2 regions of the Mesorhizobium sp. f-mel genome follow, and region 1 is predicted to be linked to the other one. Evidence: riboswitches for the same ligand, from Rfam matches in the RefSeq annotation. Region 1 holds a riboswitch; the other holds the start of a gene.
The links. A riboswitch is a leader RNA that binds a small molecule or an ion and turns the genes downstream of it on or off. The one in region 1 is predicted to bind thiamine pyrophosphate.

Region 1 (3,067 bases):
GCGCGGGCGCGGAAGAGGTATGGCGATTTCGCGCAGCACGCGGGCGGGGCGGCTGCTCAGCACATAGATGCGGTCGGACAGGAAGACTGCCTCGCGCACGTCGTGGGTGATCAGCAGGACGGTCCAGCGGTGTCGGTCCCACATCATCGGAAGCCAGCGCTGCATGCCGGTGCGCGTGAGGGCGTCGAGTGCGCCGAACGGTTCGTCGAGCAACAGCATGGCGCGGTCCTGCACGACGGTACGCAACAGCGCGGCGCGCTGGCGCATTCCGCCCGAGAGCTGCGCCGGATACCTTTGCTCGAAGCCCGCAAGGCCGAATTCGCCGAAGAGCGGCGCCACCTTGTCGCGCGCCGCCTTGCGGGACATGCCTTGCACTTCCAAACCGAGCGCGGTGTTGTCGATAACCGTGCGCCAAGGCATCAGGGCATCGTGCTGCGGCATGAAGGCAAACGGTCGGCGCGCGTCGGCCAATGGCCGCCCGTCGAAGTCGACACCGCCGCCGTAGCCTTCGAGACCGCCCGTCAGCAATCTGAAGATCGTGGATTTGCCGGCTCCGGAGGGGCCGAGGATTGAAACGAATTCGCCCGGCTCGACATGCAGCGTGATGCCGGCAAGCACGTCAATGTCGCCAAAACGCTTGCTGACTTGGCGCAGCTCCAGCCGTCTGCTCATGATTTTCGTGCGGCATCGAGCCGCTCCCATGGCATGGCGGCGCGCTGGATCAGCACCGTGGCGGCAAACAGGGCTAGCGTGAGCAAGGCGCTGATCAGCACGGCTGCGAGCACGAGATCGGGCCGGAAATTGTTTTTGGCGTTGAGCATGTAGATGCCGAGCCCTTTGGCCGCGCCGGCATATTCCGCGAAGATGGCGCCCACCACGGCGTAGGTGATCGAGATACGCAGCCCGGCGAAGAAATAGGGCAGCGAGGAGGGCAGGCGGGCCAGCAGGAAAATGCGCATGCGGGAAGCGCCCATCGAACTCAGAAGCGCCGAGATGTCCCGATCCGTCGATTCGTAACCCTGCACCAGCGCGACCAGCATGGGAAAGAAAGTCACGAGGGCGACCAGCATGATCTTCGGCGTCAGCCCGAAGCCGAACCAGAGAATGACCAGCGGGGCGATCGCCACCAGCGGCAGCGTCTGGCTAATGATGAAGACCGGGAACAGGGCGCGGCGCAGCGGTTTGAAGAAATCGATCAGCATCGAAAGAAGGAAGGCAACGGCCAGCGAGCAGGCGAAGCCCACCAATGTGGCACTGATGGTCGGCACGGTGTTGTCGAACAGCGCCTGGCGCTGCAGGATGGCCTGGGCGAGAATGCGTGACGGCGCGGGCAGCGTGGTGGGCGAGATGCCCGAGATGCGCGCATAGAGCTCCCAAGCCAAAACCAGCGTGCCGACAGATAGCAAGGCCGGTCCGATCTTGGCGAACAAGGCTGCGATTCGCGGCGCGGCGGAGAAAGATTGGGACATGCGAGACCTGTCTGGCGCGAAAAGATCAGCGCGGGGCCGGGCTGTTGGCCGAAACCGTAAGCTCGGTCGTGACATGGCCCTGGAGCCGGCCGACCGGCAGCGTCGAAATATCGCCTGTGCCCATGCGCAACTGATCGCGACAAGGGTCGAGCGCATCGAGCGCGGAGATGTCGACACCGACGAAATCGCCGGTCCTCGGATAAAGAGAAATCTGTACGTCAGAAAACATCGCCCGCCTCGCTCCGCTGGTATTATCCAGATCAGCTCTAGGGTTTACGGGCTTGCAGCCCATCTCTCAGCCCCGACGATACGGAGCACCCCTGTGGATGGCGGCAATTAAACAGATATGGGGTGGAGCTGCAAGTCTGCGCCCGACCCGTACCCGACCCGTGAAACCTCAGGTCAGAGGAGGTGCGGCTACCCGAACATCCAATTCGAGAGATCGCTCTCGATATCCTAAGAGGCTGAATGACTGAAGGTACAGGAAAGGCGTCGATCGAGTGGACAATTTCCCGTTCGTCGTCACCATTGTCGATGCGAGGCGTTTGGTGAATTGTCTTTTCGGCAATTACGACTCGCGCTTTGTTGGAGAGCCAAATGCAAGAGTTCATTCTTTTTGCGCTCGTAGGGTTTGTAGCTCAAGCTGTGGACGGGGCTCTCGGCATGGCCTACGGCGTGATTTGCTCGACAACATTACTGGGGTTTGGCGTGTCTCCTGCACACGCTTCGGCTTCAGTTCACGCGGCTGAGCTGTTTACCACTGCGGCCTCGGGTTCGGCTCACCTCTATCACCGCAATATCGACTGGAAGCTTTTCTGGCGCCTGATGCCGTTTGGCGTTCTCGGCGGCGTTCTCGGCGCTTTTGTGCTCACCTCGTTTGAGGGAGCGATCATGAAGCCATATGTGACCACATACCTTGCACTCGTCGGAGCTTGGCTCCTGTTCCGTTCCTTCCGGCGTATCCCAAGCAATCCGGTCCCTGCAAGCGCGGTACCTCCCCTTGGACTTGGTGGTGGATTTCTCGATGCGGCAGGGGGTGGCGGATGGGGACCCATCGTAACGACGGGCCTTCTTGGTTTTGGCGGGACGCCCCGCTACGTTATTGGTACGGTAAATGCCAGCGAGTTCCTCATCACGCTCTCGGTGTCTCTGACCTTCTTGTTTGCGGTGCTAACGGGCCACTGGGAGGAGGCAGGAGAGCTAACGGAAAATCTACTCTCTGTCGCCGGCTTGATCCTTGGCGGCGTAGTCGCAGCGCCGATTGCGGGATGGGTAGTGAAGTCAATCGCAGAAAAGACGCTTCTCAGGCTCGTTGGCATTCTCATCATACTGCTGGCGGGCTGGCAAACCGCGCAACTCTTCGAATGGGTGTAAACTGAGGCACATCGAAAAAGTTGTCGGCGTCGCTTCCCTGGCGGCCGTGCCGGAGACGAAAACTCAATTCCCAAATGGAACGAAGAGACCCCTTTGATGTTTGGCTTCCTTGGACAACCGGAGGACGAGTCGATGAAAAAATTGGTTGCAACAGCAGGGTTGGCGCTGGCGGTCGCGATGCCTGCAGCGGCTCAGGACACCGCGACCGCGAAAGCCGAATTCGT
Region 2 (3,067 bases), on a different contig from region 1:
GCACAGACACGGTCGGCCACATCGTCGCCGTCGGCGATGGCGTCTCGCCGGACCGTATCGGCGAGCGGGTGATGGTCGATTTCTCGATCTACAACCGCGACGACGATTCCCTCGCCGACATCGACTATATGGGCCACGGCCGTGACGGCGGCTATGCCGAATACCAGGCTGTGCCAGCCGAGAACGCCCATGTCGTCGATACCGAAATGACCGATGTCGAACTTGCCACCTTCTGCTGCGCCTATCTCACAGGCGAACAGATGCTGGAACGTGCCGCACTAAGAGCTGGCGAGCGTGTGCTGGTCACTGGCGCTTCTGGCGGCGTCGGCTCCGGCATCGTGCAGCTGGCGCGGGCGCGCGGCGCCATCCCCTATGCCGTCGTCGGCAAGGGCAAGGAACAGGCGGTGCTCGACATCGGGGCCGAAGCGGTGATCACTCGTGGCATCGCCGACCTGCCCGCCGCCGTGAACGCAGCGACCGAGGGCCGGCCGATCGACGTGGTTGCTGACCTGGTCGGCGGCGCCATGTTCAACGACCTCTTGCGCATCCTCAGGCCCGAAGGTCGCTACACGACGGCCGGCGCGATTGCCGGCCCGGTCGTACAGCTCGATCTGCGCACTATGTATCTCAAGCAGTTGCAGCTGCACGGTTCCAGTCAGGGCACGCGACACGATTTCCGCCGTATCGTCCGCTACATCGAGGACAAGAAGATCCGACCGCTGGTCGGCGGCGTCTACAAGCTCTCCGATTTCCACCGCGCCCAGGCGGATTTCATTGCCAAGGATTTCGTCGGCAAGCTGGTGGTCGTTCCGGATGCCGTCTCGGATCTCGCTGCAACCCGTTGACAGCCAAGGCTAACGAGGGCTCGGGCTGTTCGCCGACACGGTAAAGTCGAGCGCGACATGGCCTTGCGGCGCGCCGAAGCGAAGGAAAGCTTCCGACAGCGTCGCGAACACCGGTCCAGCGTCGCCCCTCAGCTTCGTGCAGAAATTCTTCGACCTGTCGAAGACCCCCGAGGCCTTGAGGAAGTCGATGCAGCCGTAGATCTCGTCCATGTGGTGGCCCTCGCCGAGCGGATAGAGCGAGAACTGCGCGGCGACCTCTTGTCCGAGTTTTTTCGCACCGTCGACATGCGCCCGCGCCGCGCCGATGCGCTCGGCCAGGGACAGCTCGTGGCTGCTGCCGGAAATCGGTGTGCAGATCGGATCGTCAGGCTCGCCAGGGCAGCCACGCGACACCGTCGCCGACAACACGCAATGCACACCACTTGCCGCCGCCGAGGCGAACAGATCGCGCATGGCCGGGAAAAGCTGTTCGGGCGGGCCGACCATCAGCGTCGAAATGTCGTCGGTTTCGATGCGGAAATTCGGCCGATAAGGATCCATCGCCGAAAGTGCCCTAAGGATGACGCCGACGAAATCATCGCACATCGGATACAGGGAAATCTGTGCACCTGAAAACATAGTCGCCTCGCTCCGCTGGCATTACCCAGATCAGCTTGAGGGACCGAAGGCTTGCACCTTCCATCTCAGCCCCGGCAATACGGAGCGCCCCTGTCGATATGGGCGACGTAGCAGCTGCGCGAACGATGTTCAAGCAATGGCCAGCTCTAATTTAGTCTGGCATCGTGCTGCAGGAGCCGAACTTTCTCCTCAAACCCGTTTCCATACGGAAAACAATGCTGCACCCTTCAGCGCGATGGACGACTTGCTCTCGAGCACCGCACTAGGATTTGCTCCGGGCCACCTAAAGCATCGCAGCATCGCAACGCCGCAGGCATGGTCTTCCGGAAGCCAGCCTTCCGGGTCCCCTCTTTGTCTGAAATCGGCGTGCAGGATGGGATCGTTCCGACGCTCCTTCGCGTTGGGTGAAACCCACAAGGAGGAACGACCATGTCAGACGACAAACACGAACGCATTCGGCGCCGCGCATATGAGATCTGGGAACGAGAAGGCCAGACGCACGGTCTGCACGAGCGCCATTGGAATCAGGCGACCGTCGAAATCGAGAACGAAGACCGCTCGCTTGGTGCTCGCCCGCCGGCAATATCTGGTGCCGATGTGCCAGCTCCCACGCAGACCCAAAGCCGAGTGAAGAAAGGCAACCGCGCCGCTGGTCAATCGGATGTTGAGGCAGCGGAAGCGCTGGCGATGAGAACAGGCATCACCGGCGACCAAGCTCAAGACCTCATCGACCGCCTCGGTGACGATCCGCTGGCACTCGATGAGGCGGCGCGGAGCCTTAGAGCAACCGAAAGGTAACCGCCGGCTGTCCAGGCAGCCCATCGCTGTACTCGACACACCGCCGCAGATTTTCAATCTCCGCCCCCAAGCGGACCGCCGCACCGGCCGAACAAATGAAGCCCGCGCCTCTGGCGGAGAGAGCGGGCCGATCGGATCGCGGTCCTGTTTCATGACCTTGGACTGAGATCGCGGTTTCGCCTTCGACGCTCGATGATGCGTCCGTTTCGACGAGCAGCGTCGGCTGCGATCAGCGCCGGGAATGTTCCAGCCTCACGACGAGCGGGCCCAGTCCTGATGAGTTCCGTCACCGTCGCCGAGCGCTACGTTCCCCACACGAAGTCGAGGTCTGCCCGCATCGCGTGTGGGTAGAAAGCAGTGCATCAGCCTGGTTCGATTATCGCTCCCTCCACAAAACCAGTGAGGAAGGTTTTGACCCGTCGATCAGCATGGCCAGCCATCCACGTCATCGCCGCTGGTCCAACCCACAGCGACCGGTCGGGCGCACTTGGGTTTGCTGACCTGGATGGTCCGGCCGGTGCGTCCGGCCGTCGCGGATTGCGCCACTGAACGACCGAGTTCCGGTAGGTTCTCTTGATTGCACGGCACAGGAACTTGTACCTGCGTTCGACGTTGGCCGCGGCGTTAGCTTCTAGGTCCCGTCGAGATCGCGAAACTGCCCTCCACTATGACTGTTTCGGTCATCTTGCATCGCAGGAATTGAATCGTGGAATTCTCATCACGGCAATACCAATCGTTCTGTGCCTGAATGAACTCCGCTGAAAGCCGTGGCAGGTCCTCGGGAGACCAGATCATGCAGTAGCTGC

Region 2: it holds a riboswitch for thiamine pyrophosphate, as region 1 does, so the genes downstream of both, ACWUKX_RS26095 (YkoF family thiamine/hydroxymethylpyrimidine-binding protein) here and ACWUKX_RS19995 (hypothetical protein) in region 1, are expected to answer to the same signal.

The regions. Positions count from the first base shown of each region.
Region 1 is NZ_JBSPTO010000017.1:2,402-5,468, reverse strand. It holds gene ACWUKX_RS20005 (ABC transporter ATP-binding protein) at 1-672, opposite strand, end outside; gene ACWUKX_RS20000 (ABC transporter permease) at 669-1,469, opposite strand; gene ACWUKX_RS19995 (hypothetical protein) at 1,495-1,698, opposite strand; TPP riboswitch at 1,689-1,801, opposite strand; gene ACWUKX_RS19990 (sulfite exporter TauE/SafE family protein) at 2,067-2,843, shown strand; gene ACWUKX_RS19985 (superoxide dismutase family protein) at 2,976-3,067, shown strand, end outside.
Region 2 is NZ_JBSPTO010000030.1:301-3,367, reverse strand. It holds gene ACWUKX_RS26100 (alcohol dehydrogenase family protein) at 1-845, shown strand, start outside; gene ACWUKX_RS26095 (YkoF family thiamine/hydroxymethylpyrimidine-binding protein) at 855-1,463, opposite strand; TPP riboswitch at 1,454-1,565, opposite strand; gene ACWUKX_RS26090 (DUF2934 domain-containing protein) at 1,893-2,261, shown strand.